2 linked regions of the Casimicrobium huifangae genome follow. The protein of the gene in region 1 interacts with the protein of each later gene in a pairwise test. Links are inferred from orthologs where the notes say so. Each region holds a gene or a part of one and is shown on either strand. Other genes may lie near its edges. The genes, in order: accC and ribD.

The links.
Region 2: the proteins of accC (region 1) and ribD interact in binary tests that used the Escherichia coli proteins (3 or more experiments, as listed by UniProt). The link is inferred for Casimicrobium huifangae from one-to-one orthologs.

The regions. Positions count from the first base shown.
Region 1 is NZ_CP041352.1:875,154-891,751, forward strand. What follows is about bases 5,624-8,571. They hold accC (acetyl-CoA carboxylase biotin carboxylase subunit), read left to right. Parts: upstream 5,624-6,392; coding sequence 6,393-7,751; downstream 7,752-8,571. Other genes in these bases: aroQ (type II 3-dehydroquinate dehydratase), read left to right, coding at 5,624-5,711; accB (acetyl-CoA carboxylase biotin carboxyl carrier protein), read left to right, coding at 5,853-6,338; prmA (50S ribosomal protein L11 methyltransferase), read left to right, coding at 7,848-8,571. Also shown: ilvD (dihydroxy-acid dehydratase), read right to left, coding at 1-1,105; lgt (prolipoprotein diacylglyceryl transferase), read left to right, coding at 1,290-2,069; FKL89_RS03965 (hypothetical protein), read left to right, coding at 2,092-3,225; FKL89_RS03970 (FxsA family protein), read right to left, coding at 3,274-3,645; FKL89_RS03975 (protein-disulfide reductase DsbD N-terminal domain-containing protein), read left to right, coding at 3,730-4,308; FKL89_RS03980 (TlpA family protein disulfide reductase), read left to right, coding at 4,330-4,851; more of aroQ, read left to right, coding at 5,202-5,623; more of prmA, read left to right, coding at 8,572-8,762; FKL89_RS04005 (DUF3426 domain-containing protein), read left to right, coding at 8,824-9,852; FKL89_RS04010 (VanZ family protein), read left to right, coding at 9,895-11,019; FKL89_RS04015 (alpha/beta hydrolase), read left to right, coding at 11,016-11,627; protoporphyrinogen oxidase HemJ, read left to right, coding at 11,646-12,068; 7-cyano-7-deazaguanine synthase QueC, read left to right, coding at 12,068-12,787; queE (7-carboxy-7-deazaguanine synthase), read left to right, coding at 12,784-13,422; FKL89_RS04035 (6-carboxytetrahydropterin synthase), read left to right, coding at 13,520-13,885; FKL89_RS04040 (THUMP domain-containing class I SAM-dependent RNA methyltransferase), read left to right, coding at 13,885-15,297; and 3 more genes. UniProt on the Escherichia coli protein: This protein is a component of the acetyl coenzyme A carboxylase complex; first, biotin carboxylase catalyzes the carboxylation of the carrier protein and then the transcarboxylase transfers the carboxyl group to form malonyl-CoA.
Region 2 is NZ_CP041352.1:1,339,976-1,344,964, forward strand. What follows is about bases 494-3,482. They hold ribD (bifunctional diaminohydroxyphosphoribosylaminopyrimidine deaminase/5-amino-6-(5-phosphoribosylamino)uracil reductase RibD), read left to right. Parts: upstream 494-1,435; coding sequence 1,436-2,530; downstream 2,531-3,482. Other genes in these bases: FKL89_RS06260 (CinA family protein), read left to right, coding at 494-838; nrdR (transcriptional regulator NrdR), read left to right, coding at 952-1,443; FKL89_RS06275 (riboflavin synthase), read left to right, coding at 2,543-3,142; FKL89_RS06280 (acyl-CoA dehydrogenase), read left to right, coding at 3,210-3,482. In the rest of the region: FKL89_RS06255 (phosphatidylglycerophosphatase A family protein), read left to right, coding at 1-279; more of FKL89_RS06260, read left to right, coding at 290-493; more of FKL89_RS06280, read left to right, coding at 3,483-4,397; maiA (maleylacetoacetate isomerase), read left to right, coding at 4,453-4,989. UniProt on the Escherichia coli protein: Converts 2,5-diamino-6-(ribosylamino)-4(3h)-pyrimidinone 5'-phosphate into 5-amino-6-(ribosylamino)-2,4(1h,3h)-pyrimidinedione 5'-phosphate.

The sequences.
Region 1 (16,598 bases):
GGCGAATGACGTCCTGATCCTTGCGCGGCAGGTCAGGTACGTTGGCCAGCTCTTCGGCCATTGTGCGGCCGGTGATCGTCATGCAGTCGCCGTGCAGCAAGCCCTTGTTGAGCAACAGCTTCAGCACTTGCGGCACGCCGCCGACTGCGTGCAGATCGGTCATGACGTACTGGCCCGAGGGCTTCAAGTCGCACAGCACCGGCACCTTCTTGCGCATGCGCTCGAAGTCGTCGATGGTCCAGTCGATGCCTGCGGCGTGGGTGATGGCCAGGTAGTGCAGCACGGCATTGGTGGAGCCACCGGTCGCCATGATCAACGCGACGGCGTTCTCAATCGACTTCTTGTTGATGATGTCGAGCGGCTTCAAATCCTTCTTGATCGCTTCGACCAGAACCCGGCTCGATTCGGCCACGCTGTCGGCCTTTTCCGGGTCGGGGTTGGCCATCGACGATGAACCGAGCAGGCTCATGCCGAGCGCTTCGAACGAGGACGACATGGTGTTTGCGGTGTACATGCCGCCACAGGCGCCGTTGGTCGGGCAGGCGTGCTTTTCGATGCCGTCGAAATCTTCCTGGCTGATGGTGCCTGCCGCCATCTTGCCTACCGCTTCGAACGGCGACACGATGGTCAGCGGCTGGCCTTTCCAGTGCCCCGGCTTGATGGTGCCGCCGTAGCAGTAAATCGCCGGAATGTTCATGCGGCACATCGCAATCATGCCGCCGGGCATGTTCTTGTCACAGGCGCCGATCACCAGCACACCGTCCATCATCTGGCTTTGCGTGGCAGTCTCAATGGCATCGGCGATCACCTCGCGCGACACCAGCGAATACTTCATCCCCTCGGTGCCCATGCTGATGCCGTCGGTGACGGTGATGACGCCGTACATCTGTGGCATGCCGCCGGCGGCCTTGATTGCCTCAACCGCACGATCAGCCAGCGGCTGGATGCCGGCGTTGCAGGGGTTTAACGTGCTGTGGCCATTGGCGACGCCGACAATGGGCTTCTCAAAATCGCCGTCGCCGAAGCCGACGGCGCGAAGCATGGCGCGGTTGGGGGAACGGGCGACACCCGCGGTGATGAGTTTGCTGCGGCGGTTGTAGGACATGTTCTTTGGAGGACGAATGACGAAGGACGGATGACGAAACAGAAGCGCGGCAACGCCCGCTTGCTGCTGGCTATTCTCTCACCCCACCCTGTCCGCCTTACACTCGCAGTCCGTCCAGTGACGAACGGCCGTTTCGCGGCTGGACTTCGTCATTCGTCATTCGTCTTTTCGTCCTGCGAAGCAAATGCTGATTCACCCCGAAATCGACCCGATCGCTGTTCAAATCGGCCCGCTGGCTGTGCGCTGGTACGGGCTGATGTATCTTGCCGCGTTCGCCATGTTTCTGCTGCTCGGTCGCTATCGGGCGCGGCAGCAGATCCTCAAGGGCTGGAAGCCTGCCGATCTCGACGATCTGCTGCTCTACGGCATTCTTGGTGTGGTGCTCGGCGGGCGCATCGGCTATTGCCTGTTCTACAAACCAGGCTACTACCTTGCCAATCCGCTGGAAATTTTTGCCGTGTGGCAGGGTGGCATGAGCTTTCATGGCGGCCTGCTCGGCGTACTTTTTGCCATGTGGCTTTACGGACGGCGCACCGAGCGGCCTTTCTGGCGGGTGATGGATTTCATCGCGCCGCTGGTGCCACCGGGCCTGGGCGCGGGGCGCATGGGCAATTTCATCAACGCCGAGCTGCCGGGCCGCGCGGCCGACCCGTCACTGCCGTGGGCGATGGTGTTCCCGCATGTAGATCAGATCCCGCGCCACCCGTCGCAGCTGTACCAGTTCTTTGCAGAAGGCGTGGTGCTGTTCGTGCTGGTCTGGCTGTTCTCGCGCAAATCCCGCCCGGACGGTCGCGTCGCCGGCATGTTCGCGCTTGGCTACGGCGCACTGCGTTTCACCACCGAGTTCTTCCGCGAGCCGGACAGCTTCCTGGGTTTCCTGTCGCTCGGGTTGACGATGGGGCAGTGGCTTTGCGTGCCGCTGATGGCGATTGGGGTCTGGTTGCTGGTGCGGCGGGTGAAGTAGTGCGCGTCCGCAGGTAGCGAGCATGAAGCGCCGTTTGGCGGTCGTTCTTGTCGGGATGGTGGTACTCGCCGCGCTGTGGTTCGCCTTTGGCCACCCAAACGACGCGACGCCGACTCAAACTCACGCGGCGGCAGAAGCGCCGGCGCCCAGCCGCGTGCCGCCACGGGATGGCTTGCCTTCGCGCGTGCTGAACAGCGGGATTGCATCGGTTTCGACCCCGTCTGTGCGCATGTGGCCGGAGCAGAAACTGCCGTTCACAACACGCGCGCGTCACCTTAGCGTGCGGGACCTGCAATGGGATGCAGCAATCGCCGGAAGCCCGGCAGCCGCCGCTGAAGCGTTGCAGTGGAGCCTGTATTGCATGTCGACGTACATGGCACGACCAACCGCCTCCGGGGCCGAAAGCATCTATCCAATACCGATGCGCTGGCCTGACAAGGTACTCGCTGCGGTTTCATGGTACTACCGGGAAGCGGCGGCGGCTCGCGCACGTGGAGAACAGTTGGACGAGGCGGCGTATCAGGCGTCGCTGTCACCAGATGAGGTGGCGCGTCCTGTGGCCCTGTCGCCCGAGCAGGCTGCGTACCGCTTTTCGCTCATGGAAGCGGCCCAATCAGAGTGCGCGGGACCCGGCGTGGGGGCGTGGCGCGAAGCGCTACTCAAGTCGGTCAAGGCAGGTGGGTCGCCTCTGGCGGACTTGCTCAATGCGCGACAACCAACCGTGCGTCCCGAGTCTGACGATGATCGCCGCAAGACCAACGCTATATACCGTGAGGCTATCGAACGCGCCATTCGCGAGGGCGACTTGCCGGCGCTTCAAACTTGGGCGCGCTTCACATCAAACGTCGAAGTCGACTGGGGCGGTCGGGGAATTGACGGTTGGGAGCTTTCGGCGCTGCACATGGACGGTGGGCGACTTGCCCTGCAGCTGGCACTGTGTGACATCGCGGTCGACTGCAGCGCCGATGGGTTCGCGGCGCGGTCAGTCTGTATGGACTACGGAGCCTGTAATGGGGCGACTTTGTCCGCGCGGCTCCGCCAGGCACTTGGTCGGGACGGCCTCGCACCGGACGTGCTCGACACGGCCGCAGCGGAAATTCGAGACAGCATTGAATCGGGCAACCTCGAGAAATTCAACCTCCACCGCAGGTTCTGAAGCAATCGACCGCAGCGTGGATCAGGTGCGCAAAAACGACTGAGCGCGCTACTCCACCCGCCGGAACTCCCCATCCATCGTCCGCGGTCCGCTGGCGGTGACGGTGGCAGGTTGGGCGACGGCGCGACTCGGGATCAACAGCAGAAACAGCGCGAAAACGTCGCTGAGAAAGCCGGGCGCCAGCAGTAGCAGGGCGGCGAGCAGTCGGCGGCCGCTGTCAAATACGATGGGGCGCAGCGTCATGCTTTGCATTGCGGCAGCGAAACGGCTGCGCAGATTTCGCGTTTCCCGCTTGAAGATGGTCACACCGAATATGACGCCTGGAACAAACAGAGCCCAGCCCGGAACGTTCAGCGCTTCGGCCAATCGAAGGGTGGCGTAGATGTCGAGCATCGGCAGCGCAACTAAAATTCCAAGCATTACCAGTGGCATGAATGACTCCCAACGGGTTCCGGCGCCGGCAGGTCCGTGCCACCGAAATCAACGCAATACGTGGTGCATAGTATGACAGCAGCCATCAAAAAAAGTGCGCCAGCGACGGCTGGCTGGCGCAATGCATGGGTGGCTGTTGCGGTTTGCGGACTGCTTTCGCTCGCCGTCAGCGCCCAGTCGTCGGCACCACGCACCGCGTCGGCGCCGGTGGGCTCGGCGTCTCCCGCAACATTGCCTGCACCGTTGCCGGTAGATGAAGCATTTCCGATCACGGCGGCGCTGGAACGCGGCAAGTATGTGCTGCGCGTTGACGTGATGCCGGGGCACTATCTTTATCGTGACCGCTTCGAGCTGTCGGCCGGCGGCCGCGCGCTTGTCAACCTCTCGCTGCCGAAGGGCAAGATGAAGCAGGACCCGAATTTTGGCCGGGTGGAGATTTACGACCAGCCGTTACAACTGGTTGCGGCCTCGCCCGCCGCCGCAGCAGGCGAGCTGAAACTCGTCTTTCAGGGCTGCTCGGAGGAGGCCGGGGTTTGCTACCCGCCGACCACGCGGACGTTCCGGCCCGCCGCTGACGGCAAGGAAGTAGCGGCGGTGGAAGGCGGGAGTACCAGTTTCAAGCAGCAGTTTCGCAAGCGCGTGAGTCAGTGAGAGTGAGCGATGAGTGAAGCGATGAGCGGCGGACGCCGGGCCCTGTTGCTTGGCGCGGCCGGTGTTTCGGCCTGCGCCGTGGGCGTGCTGGGTGGGCACTGGTGGCTGACGCGCGGCGTGGTGAAGGGCGAGGAGGCCAAGCTGCTGGGCGCCAGCTTCGAGGGACTGGACGGTGGCAAACCGACGCCGATGTCCACCTGGCAGGGCAAAACGCTGGTGATCAACTTCTGGGCGACTTGGTGTGGGCCGTGCCGTGAAGAAATGCCTGAATTCGTGAAGGCTCAGAAGGACTTTGGGGCTAAAGGCCTGCAATTGGTTGGCATCGCCGTTGATCGTCGCGAACCCGTGCAGCGATTCGTCAAGGAAATCGGCGTCAACTATCCAGTTCTGCTGGCTGACGTGGCGTGGCTGGACGAACTGAAGGCGATGGGTAACCCGCAGAGCGTATTGCCGTTCTCGTTGGCTGTTTCGCCAGCCGGAGAAGTGTTGCTTCGTCGTGTAGGTCGCCTCAAGTACAGCGAAATTGCGTCGATGATCGGCTAATTTCAGCTCCAGACTGGCTGCCGATTTGAGGCAGGAATGGGCCGGCACGGGATGGTCAGCTTTTCGCCGTAGCCCGCATCCAATAAGGGCTGAACGCTAAAAAGAGCGAAGAGTTGACTTTATGGAATTTTAGGCTATAAGCCCAGCTTGTAAGCCATTCTCGTGGCAAAGCCATATGGCGATTGACTCGATCGCTGGCCGCGCCTCGCGGGCTCGCTGGGCGGCATCCCCCGATCAAATTGCCCGGAAAATTCTGTCGCTATCTGGCAACAAATCCGGATTTCAGGCAAACTATCGCCTATCTCAATTCAACTCGCCTTGATTTTTTTGATCGATGCGAGTCATTCTTGATGGCGAAAGACGCTAAATCGGCCGCTGCAAAGGCCGACAAGTCACGCAAATCGGACAAGGAGACGGCGCCTCGCCTGCTCCTGCTGCACGGGCCGAACCTGAACCTGCTTGGCACCCGGGAACCCGAGAAGTACGGATCGACGACTCTCGCCCAACTCGAGTCGCATCTGGTCAAGCGCGCCGAAAAGGCCGGTTTTGAGCTCGATTGCCTGCAAAGCAATCACGAAGGCGTGCTGCTTGACCGCATCCACGCCAGCCGTACCGACGGCACCCGCGCCTGCATCATTAACGCGGGCGCCTTCACCCACACCAGTGTGGCCCTGCGCGACGCCTTTGCCGGCGCTTCGCTGCCGTTCATCGAAGTCCACATCACCAATGTGCATGCGCGGGAGGAATTTCGCCATCACTCTTATCTGAGCGCCATTGCGCGCGGCATCATCGTAGGAATGGGCGTGCGTGGCTATGACCTCGCGCTCGACTTCCTGATTACGGAATACGGCAACCGCTGACCGCGGCGCTGCCGTCAATTTGCCCAAACGCCCACCCGGCTCCGGCAAACACCCCATCAACCACGTAGTACACGCCAGTAGTACAACGGCTGCGGCGCCACCCGCGGCAACCGCAATCTTCCAGCAGAGGAGACCCGTCGCATGGACCTGCGCAAACTGAAGACACTTATCGAACTCGTTCAGGAGTCCGGCATTGCCGAACTGGAGGTGACCGAGGGTGAGGAAAAGGTGCGAATTACCCGCACCGTCGCCAACACTGTCCCGCCGATGATGCATTACGCCGCGCCGATGATGGGCGCCATGCCTGCGCCGGCCGTGGCGGCTGCGCCGGCGGTTGCTGCGGCGGCCGCCGCACCCGCAGCCGCTGCACCGGCGGCACCGGCCGAGCCGGTGGGCCACCAGGTCAAGTCGCCAATGGTCGGCACTTTCTACCGCGCACCCTCGCCGGGCGCCAAGCCGTTTGTCGAAGTGGGCAGCACAGTCACTGCGGGTGACACGCTTTGCATTATCGAGGCCATGAAGCTCATGAACGAGATCGAGGCTGACAAGTCCGGCGTCGTCAAGGCCGCGCTGGTCGAATCCGGTCAGGCCGTCGAATACGGCCAGGCCTTGTTCATCATCGAATAGATCAAGATCACGATGGCGCTCTCCCTTGCCTCGGCCAAGAAGCCGGAATCACAGATGTTCGACAAGGTCCTGATCGCCAACCGCGGCGAGATCGCGCTGCGCATCCAGCGTGCCTGCCGCGAGATGGGCATCAAGACGGTGGTGGTGCATTCCGAAGCGGATGCCGATGCCAAGTACGTCAAGCTGGCCGACGAATCGGTTTGCATCGGCCCGGCGCCGTCGGCACAGAGCTACCTCAATGTCCCGGCGATCATCGCCGCAGCCGAGGTGACCGACGCGCAGGCGATCCACCCCGGCTATGGCTTTCTGTCAGAAAACGCGGATTTCTCGGAAAAGGTCGAGAAGTCTGGCTTCGTATTCATCGGGCCACGCGCCGAGACCATTCGCCTGATGGGCGACAAGGTATCGGCCAAGGCGGCGATGAAAAAGGCCGGCGTTCCGGTGGTGCCGGGTGTTGACGGCGCGCTGCCGGACGACCCGCGCGAGATCATCAAAATCGCCCGCACCATCGGCTATCCGGTCATCATCAAGGCCTCGGGCGGCGGCGGTGGCCGCGGCATGCGCGTGGTGCAGACCGAGGCGGCGCTGATCAACGCCGTCACCCTCACCAAGGGTGAAGCGCTGGCGGCGTTCGGCAACGGCACGGTCTACATGGAAAAATTCCTGGAGAACCCGCGCCACATCGAGATCCAGATCCTGGCCGATCAGCACAAGAACGCCGTTTATCTCGGCGAGCGCGACTGCTCGATGCAGCGCCGTCACCAGAAAATCATCGAAGAAGGCCCGGCGCCGGGCATCCCGGAGCGTCTGATCGCCAAGATTGGCGAGCGTTGCGCCGAGGCCTGCAAGAAGATCGGCTATCGCGGCGCCGGTACCTTCGAGTTCCTGTACGAAGACGGCGAGTTCTACTTTATCGAGATGAACACTCGCGTGCAGGTTGAGCATCCGGTCACTGAGCTGATCACCGGGGTGGACATCGTACAGGAGCAGATCAAGATCGCTGCCAATCAGAAGATGACACTTCGTCAGAAAGACATCATCAAAAAAGGCCACGCGATCGAATGCCGCATCAACGCGGAAGACCCGAACAGTTTCGTGCCTTCGCCGGGGCGCATCACCAGCTGGCACGCGCCGGGCGGGCCTGGCATCCGCGTCGATTCGCATGCCTACAACGGCTACTTCGTGCCGCCGAACTATGACTCGATGGTGGGCAAACTGCTTGCCTACGGCGCCACGCGTGAGCAGGCCATCGCCCGCATGCGCATCGCGCTCTCCGAGATGATCGTCGAAGGCATCAAGACCAACATTCCGTTGCACCGTGAACTGATGGACGATGCCCAGTTCGTCAAGGGCGGCTTCTCGATTCATTACCTCGAGCAGCGGATGGCGAAGCTGGCCGAGCGGCGGAAGTAGTTTGCGCTTGCGCGCAGGACGTCGCCGCTTCGCGGCTAAGACGACGGCGCCGCCGGCGCCTATGACGACGCGCCTCATGGCGCTAGGACGCGAAGTATGGCGATGACTTGGATCGAAATTTCGGGGCCGGTCAAGGGTGACGCAGCGGACGCGATTGCGGACGCGCTACTTGAGGCCGGCGCACTGGCAGTGGATGTTGCCGACCTGCACGCTGAAAGCGATGCCGAGCAGCCCATCTTCGGCGAGCCAGGTATGCCGCTTTCCCAGCGGTGGGCCGATAGCCGCATCGCGGCGCTCTTCGATGGCGATGTAGCGACCGAGGATATCGAGGCGCTGTGGCAGACGTTGCGCGACGATGTCAACGGTGACGCTGTTGTGCTCGGTCCGCATGAATTCCGCGTGGTGCCGGAGACTGACTGGGTGCGGGCGACGCAGGCGCAGTTTGAGCCGATCCAGATCACGTCAAAGCTCTGGATTGTGCCGACCTGGTGCGAGCTGCCCGATCCGGCCGCCATCAACCTGCGTGTCGATCCCGGCCTCGCGTTCGGGACCGGCACCCATCCCACCACCCGGCTTTGCCTGCAGTGGCTCAGCGATCTGCCGCTCGCCGGACGCACGGTGCTGGACTACGGCTGCGGCTCAGGCATTCTGGCGATGGCTGCTTCGGCGCTGGGCGCAGCTGAGGTGATCGGTGTCGATATTGATCCGCAGGCCGTGGAGACGGCACGGCTGAACACGGCAGCAAACAGGTTGACCGCCAGCTACGCCGTGTCGGACGCCGAGATCAATCGCCAGTTCGACATTGTGGTCGCCAACATTCTCGCCGGCCCGTTGACGGTGCTGGCGCCGGCCATTTGCGCTCACGTCAAGGCGGGTGGGCAACTGGCGCTCGCCGGAATCCTGCCGCCGCAGATCGACCGGATCACCGACGCCTACGCGCCATGGATCGCGATGACGGTGATCGCCGAGCGCGACGGCTGGGTGTGCATGAGCGGAACTCGAGCGCCCTGAGCCCGCAGCCACGCACCTGCGCGCGGCCATCACCCGAGGGTGCCTACGCTACGATTGCAGCATGACGGCCATCACCCAGGTTTCAGCAGTGACGCGGTGCCCCCATTGCGGCGCCAAGTTCCGCGTGCGCGCGGAGCAGGTCAAGCCGCACGCCGGGCTGGTTCGCTGTGGTGCCTGTCGCGGCATTTTCGATGCCGTCGAACACCTGATTGAAGGCACCCTGCCACCCATCACCACACATGATGACGAGACGGGCGACCCACCGCGCACCATCATTCAGGCCATGCCTGCGGTGGAGCAACCCGCGCCTGCACCGTCAACGACGGCAGCGGGAGCTCCGGCGGCGCCCGCGCCGTCAGCGGCCCGCACGGCCGCCCCAGCAGCGCCGACAACGACGGTTTCCAGCAAGAACCCGCTGCGCATCGCGCCGAGTCCGTCTCCGACGACCGATACCGGCAAGCAAGAGGTGCAGGTCAGGAACATGGACGCCGCGGGTGCGCCGTCAACTCCGGCAACGGCGTTTGACGAAAATCCCGCCGGCACAGCGACAGTAACCAGCACCGGTGAGACGGATCACTATCGCTGGCGACCAGCGCCGCAAAAGGCAACCCGAGGCTCGCGCCTGGCCTATGGACTGCTGTCGGTGCTCGCTATCGTGGCGCTCTCAGCGCAGGGGGCTTATTTCTTTCGTGACGAGCTGGCGAGTCGCGTCCCGGCATTTGCGCCAACGCTGGCGGTCGCCTGCGAGCACATCGGTTGCCGACTGGAACCACCACGGCGCACCGACGCACTGGGCTTCGTCGGTGCTGATCTCGCGGCAGATCCCGCCCACAAGGGTTTGCTGGTGTTCACCGCAACATTGCGCAACAGCGGCCAGCAGGCAGTGGCGTTTCCCCACCTGATTCTGACCCTCGATGGCTTGAGTGGCGAGATGGTCGCGCGCAAGGTCTTCACTCCTGCGGAATTTGCGCCGGCGACAGCCAACCTCGGTCGCGGCCTCGACGGTGGTGCCGAGATTGAAGTCAAGCTCTATCTCGATGCCAGCCAGTCCAACGTGGTGGGCTTCAAGATTGATCACGCCTATCTCTGATCTTCAGCAATCGGCTGGCGCCCCCAATAACGCGGGGTTGTGGTGACGGACCCGCTGACGCCGCACCGGCAGGGTGCTTTGGCAATCTGGGTGGCAATCATCTGTGTTGGCGTCATCGTTTACGCCAGCCTGCAACCGTTCACCGGCTGGACTGCGCTGCCTTCGACGGCCCGATTCTTTCTCTGGCAACTGCCGCAGCGGGTACTTTGGAACGACGTTGCCTTCAATATCTGCGCCTACGTTCCGCTTGGTGCCGCGCTCGTGCTCGTATGGCCACGCCAGCTGTCGCGTCGGCGCCGCGTGGGGCTGACAGCAGCCTTTGCGGTGATCCTGTCATTCCTGATGGAAACTGCGCAAATGTGGTTGCCAACGCGTTTCGCCAGTACGCTGGACATGCTCGCCAACGCCGCTGGCGCGTTCCTCGGCGCGCTACTTGGCTTGTTGCTCACTGCCTCCGACCGCCTGACCGGTTGGGTCGCAGCACTACGCGAGCGCTGGGTGGTCAGCGGTGCCACCGGCGATCTGATGCTCGCCCTGTTGGCGGTATGGCTGCTGGCGCAGGTGAATCCGGCCATTCCCCTGTTCGCAGCGACTTTCCACCCCGGACAACAGGCGGCGTTTGAGCCCGCGGTGGTGGTGGTGGAGCTGACCCAGACCGCCGCGGCGCTGATAGGCATCGGGCTATTCACCGATCTCACCATGCGCCGGCGCTGGCTGGGCGGCGTTGCGCTGGTGCTGGTTATTGGCATCGCTGTGCTGATGAAGACCGCTGCAGCCCAGGCGGTGCTGAAGCCTGTGGCCTGGGACGAATGGCTGCGTCCCGGCAACGCGCTGGGACTGGCGACGGGTGCCTTCGCGCTGATGCTGCTGTTCTGGTTGCCGCGTCGCGCCAAGTCGATCCTGGCGGGCATTGCGCTGCTGACCGGCGTGCTGACTACGCTGTTGTTGCCTGACTTCATTTCCGCCAAGGCGCCGCTGTCTATCTTCAGCTGGAACTATGGCCACTTGCTGCATCTGAACGGGCTGACGCACACGGTGATCCTGGCGTGGCCTTTCATCGCCACCGCTGTCCTGTTGTGGCGGTTCGGCGCACCGGGCAAATCGCCTGACGCCGAGCCAGCAGCCACACAAACCGGGGCAGAAGCGACACCTAAAATGTCAGCATGAGCACCGCCACCCCCACGCTGATCGACGGCCCGGCAGGACCGCTGGAAATCGCGTTCCAGCAACCAGCTACGACCGCTGCAACCGCGCTGGCGCTGATCTGCCACCCGCACCCGGTGCATGGCGGCACCATGGACAACAAGGTGGTGCAGACGCTCGCCAAGGCGTTTCTGGAATTGGGCTACGCAACGATGCGCTTCAATTTCCGCGGCGTCGGCAAAAGCGCAGGCAACTTCGACGAAGGCATTGGAGAGACCGAGGATGCCGCCGCCGCGCTCGCGTGGGCGCGGGCACGGGTGTCGCCCTCGCTGCCGCTGATCGCGGCCGGTTTCTCGTTCGGCTGCTTCGTGCAGTCCCGTCTGCTGCCGCGCTCGCAGCCGCAGCAACTGGTGCTGGTGGGGCCGGCGGTGAGTCGTTTTCAACTGGCAGAGGTACCGAAGGACACGCTGGTCATTCATGGCGAAGAGGACGACGTGGTGCCGCTGGATGCCGTGATGGCGTGGGCGCGACCGCAGGGCCTGCCGGTCACCGTGTTCCCCGGCACCGGGCATTTCTTCCATGGCCGCTTGACCGAGCTGAAGGCGGTGGTCAAGCGCAACGGCCGCCTCTAATCCAACCGGAATATCACCATGCTCTGGGTCAAAGCCCTGCACATCATTTTCGTCACGACCTGGATGGCGGCGATCTTCTATCTGCCGCGGCTGTTCGTCTATCACGTGCAGGCGCTCAACGAGAGCGATACCCGCGGCAGCGAGCGCTTCAAGATCATGGAACGCAAACTGTTCAACGGCATCATGACACCCGGCGCCGTGCTCAGCATCGTGTTCGGCCTCTGGCTCTGGCTGGGCTACGGCATCAGTGGCGCGTGGCTGCATGCCAAGCTCACACTCGTGCTGCTGCTGGTCGCCTACCACGCGCTCTGCTGGAAGCACCTGCGCGCATTTCGCGATGACCGCAACACGCACTCCGACCGGTACTTCCGCATCATCAACGAACTGCCGGTGTTCCTGCTGTTTGGCATCGTGATCTTCGTTGTGGTGAAGCCGTTCTGATGGCTGCTGTTGCGACGATACCTTCGAAAGCTCTGGTGCTCTTTTCGGGCGGGCAGGATTCGACCACTTGCCTCGCCTGGGCGCTGTCGCAGTTCGCACACGTCGAAACCATCGGCTTTGATTACGGCCAGCGGCATCGTATCGAGATGGACGTGCGGCGGGAAACCCTGCGCGAACTACGCACCACCTTTCCCGAGTGGAGCACCCGGCTGGGCGACGATCATGTGATCGATCTCGCCGTGCTCGGTCAGATCAGCGAAACGTCGCTGACACGTGATGTTGCCATCGCCTATGAGCAGAGCGGCTTGCCCAACACTTTTGTGCCCGGCCGCAACCTGCTGTTCCTTACCTTCGCCGCCACCGTCGCGTATCGCCGTGGCCTCGACGTGCTGGTGGGCGGCATGTGCGAGACTGATTTCTCCGGCTACCCGGATTGCCGCGACAACACGATGAAGGCCATGCAACTCGCGCTGTCGCTCGGGTTGGACCGCAAGCTGCGCGTTGAAACACCGCTGATGTGGATCGACAAGGCGCAGACCTGGGCGCTTGCCGATCAGCTCGGCAGCGCCGCGCTCACCAACCTGATCGTTGAGCACACCCACACCTGCTACCACGGCGTGCGCGGTGAGCGGCACGACTGGGGCTACGGCTGCGGCGAATGCCCGGCCTGTGCGCTGCGCAAGGCAGGCCACGCCAAGTGGCGCGCGGGGCTCGTGTGACTTACTCCGTCAAGGAAATTTTCTACACGCTACAGGGCGAGGGCGCCAACGCGGGCCGCCCGGCGGTGTTCTGCCGCTTTGCCGGCTGCAACCTGTGGAGCGGCCTCGAACGTGATCGCGCCACCGCTGTCTGCCGGTTTTGCGATACAGATTTCGTTGGCACCGATGGCACGCGCGGCGGCAAATTCTCCAGCGCAGACGCGCTCGCTGATGTGGTCGCCAGCGAGTGGCCCGCGCCATCCCCGCGAGGCGCGCAACCGCTGGTGGTCTGCACCGGCGGTGAACCGCTGCTGCAACTGGATGCACCGCTGATCGCGGCCTTGCATGCGCGCGGCTTTGAGATCGCTGTTGAGACCAACGGCACCATCGCTGCACCTGAGGGTATCGACTGGATCTGCGTCAGCCCCAAGGCCGGCGCTGACCTCGTGCAGCGTCGCGGTCAGGAACTGAAGGTGGTAGTGCCGCAGCCGCTCGACTTTGCCGAGCTCGCCTCGTTCGATTTTGAGCATCGCTTCGTGCAACCGATGGACGGCCCCGACCGTGAGCGCAACACGCAGCTCGCCATCGACTGGTGCCTGCAGCATCCCGAGTGGCGGCTCTCGGTGCAGACGCACAAGGTCATCGGCATCCGCTGATTTTCCTTCTGGTGGGAGCCGGCTCGCCCGCGAATGTGTGTGAGTCAGCCACGAATGGCGGGCAAGCCCGCTCCCACAAGCGATGGATAATCACGCCATGAACTACGAAATCACGCAGCGCTTCTTTTTTGACGCTGCGCACACCTTGAAGCGCAAGATTGAGGCCGAGGGCTCGCGTCGCATTCATGGTCACACCTATCACTGTGAGGTGGCGCTCGCTGGCACGCCGGATGCGCAGACCGGCATGGTGAGCGACCTCGGCTTTCTGCGCGCGCATCTCGATGCGGTGCGTGACCAGCTCGACCATCGCTATCTGGATGAAGTGGCTGGCCTCGGCGCGCCGACGCTGGAGAACCTCTGCACCTACGTCTGGCGCGCGGTGGAGCCCGCGTTTGCCAACGTGTCGCGGGTGCGTGTGTGGCGCGAAGGCATGGGCGACGGCTGCACGCTGTCGCGATCCTGATGGCCATTCCGCCCAAACCGCCTGGCCCACGGAAGCCACTGTCGCTGCCGCAGCGACCGCCGCAGGCGCAGCCAGCACCGTTGCCGCAGCCGCCGAAACGGCCGCCGCCGCCCCAATCGCCGCAACGCCCGCAGTCGCTGCAGCATGCGCCGCGCCCGGCCGGGCCGCGCGCTGGCACGCTGTCGGTCCACGCCAAACCGGTTCCTGACCGCGCACAGCGATTCTTCGCGCCGTGCCCACGCGGGCTGGAGCAAGTGCTCGCCGATGAGCTTGCCACGCTTGGCGCTGCGCAGGTGTCACCCACCGACGGTGGCGTCGGCTTCAGCGGGCCGTTCACGCTGGGATACCGCGTCTGCCTCTGGAGCCGCATCGCCAGCCGCGTGCTGTGGCAATTGGCCGAGAGCGAGTACCGGCACGAGGAAGAGATTTACCGGCTGGCGCGCAATATCGACTGGCCGCACCTGTTCTCGGCACGCGAGACGATCCGTGTGCAGGTGGACGCCATCCGCTCGCCGCTCACCAGCCTTGAGTTCGTCACGCTGCGCGTGAAGGACGCGATTGTCGACCGCTTCCGCGCCGCGATGGCCTCGCGCCCGTCGGTGAATACCAGCATGCCCGACATGCGCATCCACGTGTTCCTCACCGCGTACAAGGCCACGGTGTACCTTGACCTCGCAGGTGAGGCGCTGTTCAAGCGCGGCTACCGGCGTGAGGGCCTGCTGGCTCCGCTGCGTGAGAACCTCGCCGCCGGGATGCTGGCGCTCAAGGGCTGGACGGGGCAGATGCCGCTGTTCGACCCGATGTGCGGCAGCGGCACCATCCTCACCGAGGCCGCGATGATCGCCATGCACGTCGCGCCCGGCGCCCAGCGCGCCTTCGCCTTCGAAAAGCTGCGTAACTACGACGAAGCCGCGTTCAAACAAATGCGCGAGGAGGCTGCTCAAGGTGTCACGCCGCTCGCCGCCGGCCTGCTGTTTGGCAATGATCGCAGTGAGGACGCCATCGCCACCACGCGCCGCCACCTGCAGAACATCGGCGGCGAAGCCACCGCCGCTGCCGTCACGCTCACCAATGAGGCGATGGAGACGCTGCCCGCGCCCGTCGCCGCGCTCTCCAGCGGCCTGCTGCTCACCAACCCGCCCTACGGCGAGCGGCTGAACGAGCTCGCCGAGCTGAAGGCGTGGTACCCGGCCGTCGGCGCATGGCTCAAGCGCACCATGGCAGGCTGGCGCGCCTGCTTCATCACGGCTGACCGCGACTTGCCCAGCGGCATCGGCTTCAAGCCATCCAAACGCACGCCGCTATTCAACGGCGCGCTGGATTGCCGGTTGTTTGAGTTTGAGTTGTATGCAGGGACGCGGCGGACGGATCGGGTGGTGGAGGGAGACGTAGAGACGCACCACCGGCGGTAGCGCGCCGATGCGGAGCGGAGGCGCGACGGGATTAGGCGGCGCCGTGCATTCGCGACGAGCGCTTTGCGAACCGCATGACGAGTCTGTTCATAAAGCGCGCGCTTCACGAATCACTTGCTCACGGAACTTGTCCGGCAAGGCGCGCGGCGTGAGCACGTCAACGGCGACCTGAAGCGCCCGCGCGACTTCAAGCTGCAGTCGCGCGATGTCCATCATCGTCGTTTCGCTGGTTGGCTCGACCAATAAGTCGAGGTCGCTATCGTCTGTATCTTCGCCGCGCAGCACCGAACCAAACACGCGCACGTTGGTAACGCGATGACGCAAGGCGATATCGCGAATCGCATCGCGGTGAATGGTCAAAGCTTCCGACGGGCGCATGGCCCAATTTTAAGGGCACTTCGACGCTTGCAAACGTTCACTGCGTGTCGGTTCAACGCCTACGCAAGGCGGGCTCCCTGAGGCGCAGTGTCCGGCCTTGGGCGCCCGGCTCAAGCGCACCATGGAAGGCTGGCGCGCCTGCTTCATCGCCGCAGTCCGCGAGCTGCCCAGCGGCATCTGCTTCAAGCCGTCTAAACGCACACCGCTATTCAACGGTGCGCTGGATTGCCGGTTGTTTGTGTTTGAGCTGTGCGCGGGGACGCGGTGGACGGATCACGTGGCGCCGGGTGAGATGGCCATGTCGACTGTTCAACGCCACTGACGTCCTCTCGATGGAGAGGTTATTCTTCGCCGCTCTCGCCGTAGGCTAGTTCATATGACATGCCCGATGTGTCTTTCGGTGCAAAACCTGGGCGAAGGAAGCCTGAAACCTTTGGAGGGCCTTCTGCGACGTAAGTGGCCTCCATGAGCCCTCTCGCGGAATCTTGTCGCAGTTCGTAAATGAACGGCGGCGCCTGTTCGATGTATTGCTGCTTTGGTATCCCGAGCAAACTGTGATTTTCACGCCAAAGCCGATCATCGCGCGTAGCTAGGAGCGAATCAAACCAGGTGACTTGCTTCTTACCGTCGTTCGCTAGCACAAAACTGCGTTGGATCGATAGAGCAGTGTGGTCTAACTCAGCCAAAAACTCCCTGGTGGAAATCACCAAATTGAACCCAACGGGTATGTCGTCGGTGTAGCGCAGTTGATAGCACTTGCGATTGAGCTCAAGGAAACTCAAGTCGAGTGTGGAAAACAGTTTGGGATCAAAGTTCCTTACCGCCTTCCAATGCGCCGCCTTCAAATGGCCGCGACTCTCGTTGCCTCGAAATGCGAGTACAACTTTGAAGTATTTTTCGATGGCGGTGCTCGATAGCACGGC
Region 2 (4,989 bases), 460 kb from region 1 along the record:
GCGGCCGGTGTTACCGGGCGCGCATTGGGCGAAAGTGACCATGGCGCCATCGTCTGGGACGAGGTGATCGCTATGGCGCTGATTACTGCAATGTTGCCCGGCGCCATGTGGAAGCAGGCCTCGGCGTTTCTGCTGTTCCGCTTTTTCGATATCCGCAAACCCGGGCCGGTCGGCTGGGCTGATCGCAACGTCAAGGGCGCGGTCGGGGTGATGCTGGACGATCTGGTCGCAGCGGCGCTGACGATGTTTGTCATGGCGCTGTGGATTCGTTTCGTTTGAGGGCACAGCGATGCACGCGTTGTTCGATGAGTGGATCAAGCTGGCGGCACATCTCGGCGAAAACTGCGTGGCGCAGCGGCGGGTGATCGCCGGTGCCGAGAGTTGCACGGGTGGCCTGATCTCTGCGGTGCTCACCAGCGTCAGCGGTTCGTCGGCCTGGGTGGACCGTGCTTTGGTGACTTACAGCAACGAGGCCAAGATGGATCTGCTTGGTGTCAATGCGTCAACGCTCGATGCCTTCGGTGCGGTGAGCGAGCAGACGGCGCGTGAAATGGCTTGCGGCGCCTTGCGGTGCGCCGACCAAAGCAATGCCCCCAACCTGGCTTATTCGGTCACTGGTGTCGCCGGGCCAATCGGCGGTAGCCCTGCCAAACCTGTGGGGATGGTGTGCTTTGCTTTTGCACTGAGGCCGACCGACGATCCGCAGACGCGGCAGGAAGCAATTTCGGTACGGGCGACGACCCGCCACTTCGCGGGTGACCGCAATGCGGTGCGTGAGCAGAGCGTCAACTACGTGCTGAGCGAACTGAATCGCATTGTCATTAGCGGGACCGTGTGAGATTGACGACGAAACAGGTCGGTAGACTAATCCCGCGCGCCGCAGATTGACCCGATACACTGCGAATACCGCCGTCGCTGGCTCTTTCCAAGCTCCACTACGAACGCATCCGCATGAAATGTCCATTTTGCGGCTCCCTTGATACGCAGGTGATCGACTCACGTGTCTCCGAGACGGGTGACGCCATCCGTCGTCGTCGCAAATGCCTGGCCTGCGACAAGCGTTTCACCACGTTTGAGACGGTTGAAATGCGCATGCCGCAGGTAGTCAAGAGCAATGGCACACGGCTCGATTTCAACGTCGAAAAAATTCGCACCGGCTTCAACCGCGCGCTGCACAAGCGCTTTGTGCCCACTGAATTTGTCGATCAGGCGATTGCGCGGATCACTGCCAACATCCACAGCCTCGGCGAACGGGAAATTCCATCGCGCAGCATCGGCGAAATGGTGATGGCCGAGCTTTACAAGCTCGACAAGGTGGCCTACATCCGTTTCGCATCGGTCTACAAATCGTTTCAGGATGTCGAGGACTTCCGCTCCGCGTTGCACGAGGTCGAGCGCCCGGCGGCCAAGAAGCCCGCGGCGAAGAAAGCGAAGCATGTTTAGCGCGACCGACGAAACTTTCATGCGGCGCGCGCTTGATCTGGCGGCAATGGCAATGAATCACGCCACGCCGAACCCGCGCGTCGGCTGCGTACTGGTGCGGGACCGTCAGGTGATCGCGGAAGGCTTCACCCAACGTCCCGGCGAACCGCACGCCGAGGCGCATGCCATCCGCAACGCGCGGGCGAAGGGGCAGGATCTGAGCGGCGCCACTGCCTACATCACGCTCGAGCCCTGCAATCATTTCGGCAAGACACCGCCCTGCACCGAGGCGCTGATTGGCGCAGGCGTCGGTCGCGTGGTGGCGGCGATGGAAGACCCGAACCCGCGGGTCAGCGGTACTGGCTTCGAGCGCCTGCGCGAAGCGGGCATCGACGTGCGGGTGGGACTGCTGCAGCAGGATGCCACCGAGCTCAACATCGGCTTCATCAAGCGCATGGCGACCGGCCTGCCCTGGGTGCGCTGCAAGGTGGCGGCGAGTATTGATGGCCGTACCGGGCTCGCCAACGGTGAATCGAAATGGATCACTGGCGACGAAGCACGCCGCGACGGCCATCGCTGGCGCGCGCGCGCCTGCGCCGTGCTTACGGGAAGCGGTACGGTCAAGCAGGACAACCCGCAGATGACCGTGCGCGGCGTCAGCACGCCGCTGCCGTTGCGGCAGCCGTTGCGGGTGGTGTTCGATCACATGGGTGAGCTGAGCCCGCTGGCCAAAGTGCTGCAGGGCGGCGCGCTGGTCTACTGTTCGGACCACGTTGCCGTCGGTTTGCCGGCCAACGTGGAAGTGGTGCGGCTGCCCGATCCGGCGAATCCAGGCAAGATCGACCTTGCGGCGACCATGCAGGATCTCGGTACCCGCGGCATCAACGAGCTGCACGTCGAGGCGGGCGCACGCCTGATGGGACCACTGATCGCGGCGGGACTGGTTGATGAACTGCTGGTCTATCTGGCGCCGAAACTGCTCGGTCGTGACGCTCGCGAGATGTTCTCGCTGGCGGCGCCGGACAAGCTCGGCGACGCCATCCAGTTTGACCTTCATGATGTCAGCCGCGTGGGCGACGATGTGCGCGTACTGTTGCGCAGCAAGTAGCAAGGCAAAAAAATGTTTACAGGAATCGTGACTGGCCTCGGCCGCGTGACTGCACACCAACCCATTGGCGACGGCCAGCGCATCACCGTCGCGTGCGGTGACTGGCCGCTCGACGATATCGCGATCGGCGACTCGATCATGCATTCGGGCTGCTGTCTGACCATCGTCGAGAAAGGCACGGGCGTGTTGCGCTCCGATGTTACGGCGCACACCCTCAGCGTGGTTACCGGGCTCGGGGTGGGTGCGCTGGTCAACCTTGAAAAATCGCTGACCCTTGCCGACAAACTTGGCGGCCATCTCGTCACTGGCCATGTTGACGCGACGGGCTTGGTGACGAAATGGCAGAACCTCGCGGAAAGCTGGTTGCTGGAAGTGGAAGTGCCGGCGCATCTCGGCAAGTTCATCGCGCAGAAGGGCTCCGTCACGGTCAACGGGGTGAGCCTGACGGTTAACGCCGTCGATGACGTCGCCACTGGCACGCGCTTCCAGATCAACGTGATTCCGCACACCTTTCAGGTCACCAATTTCAGCGAACTGAAGCAGGGTGGCCGGGTGAACGTCGAGATCGACACCATTGCCCGCTACGTTGAGCGCATGACGGCGAGGGCCTGAAGGCGACCGCGCAGCACCTAGAATCGGTTTCAACAGTATTCATCGCAAGCGAATCCGGGGATTTTCCATGGCCAACAGCAAAGCCACCTTCAACTGGAGCGATCCGCTCCTGCTCGACCAGCAACTGACCGACGACGAGCGCATGGTGCGCGACGCGGCGGCCGCCTATGCGCAGGACAAGCTGCTGCCTCGTGTGACCGAGGCATTCCGCAGCGAACATACTGATCCGGCGATCTTTCGCGAGATGGGCGAGCTGGGTCTTCTCGGCCCGACGATTCCCGAGCAGTACGGTGGCGCGGGCCTCAACTACGTCTGCTACGGCCTGATCGCGCGCGAGATTGAGCGCGTCGACTCCGGCTATCGCTCGATGATGAGCGTGCAGAGTTCGCTGGTGATGGTGCCGATCAACGAGTTCGGTTCCGAGGCGCAGAAGCAGAAATACCTGCCGAAGCTCGCTACCGGCGAATGGATCGGCTGCTTCGGTCTGACCGAGCCGAATCATGGCTCCGACCCGGGCAGCATGATCACCCGCGCGCGCAGCGTGCCGGGCGGCTTCTCGCTGTCGGGCGCCAAGATGTGGATCTCCAATTCGCCGTTCGCTGATGTTTTCGTCGTATGGGCCAAGAACGACGAAGGTCGCATTCGCGGCTTCATTCTCGAAAAGGGCATGAAGGGCCTGTCCGCACCGGCGATCAAGGGCAAGGTTGGTCTGCGTGCATCAACGACTGGTGAAATCGTGATGGATGAGGTCTTCGTCCCGGCCGAGAACGAGATGCCCGGCGTTGAGGGGCTGAAGGGCCCGTTCACCTGCCTGAATTCGGCTCGCTACGGCATCGCCTGGGGTGCGCTGGGCGCCGCCGAAGATTGCTGGCACCGCGCGCGCCTGTACGTGCTTGATCGCAAGCAGTTCGGCCGTCCGCTCGCGGCGAACCAGTTGATCCAGAAGAAACTCGCCGACATGCAGACCGAGATCACGCTTGGTTTACAGGGCTGCCTGCGTTTGGGCCGGATGAAGGACGAGGGCAGCGCCGCCGTTGAAATCACCAGCATCATGAAGCGCAATAGTTGCGGCAAGTCGCTCGATATCGCTCGCCTCGCCCGCGACATGATGGGCGGCAACGGCATCAGCGACGAATACGGCGTTGCCCGCCACCTGGTCAACCTTGAGGTGGTCAACACCTACGAGGGCACGCACGACATCCATGCCCTCATCCTCGGGCGTGCGCAGACCGGTATTGCGGCATTCGCGAACTGAGCCCGGACGCGGACGGCAAGCGGCGCGGTCAACAACCTACCTCCCTGGTACCACCATGAAGCTCTACAACTATTACCGGTCATCGGCGGCATACCGGGTTCGTATCGCTTTGAACCTCAAAGGGCTGACCTGGCAGCACGTGGGCGTACATCTGCTGAAGGCGCAGCACCGGGCGCCGGATTACCTGAAGCTCAATCCGGCCGGCCTGGTGCCGACGCTGGTGGCTGACGATGGCGCGGTGCTGACGCAATCGCTCGCGATCATGGAATATCTCGACGACGCCGGGCTGGGCGACACCTCGCTGTTGCCGAAAGACGCTGTGGATCGTGCGCATGTGCGAGCGCTGGCGCTGGCGTTGGCTTGCGACGTGCATCCGCTCAACAACGTGCGCGTGCTCAACTACCTGAGCGGTGAGCTGGGTGCGACCAATGAGCAGAAGAACGCCTGGATTGCGCACTGGATCACGATCGGGCTCGGTGCCTTTGAAAAGACGCTGGAGCAATCGGGCATGAGCGGGCATTTCTGCTTCGACGACATGCCGACGCTGGCCGACTGCGTGCTGGTGCCGCAGGTGTTTTCGGCACGACGCTTC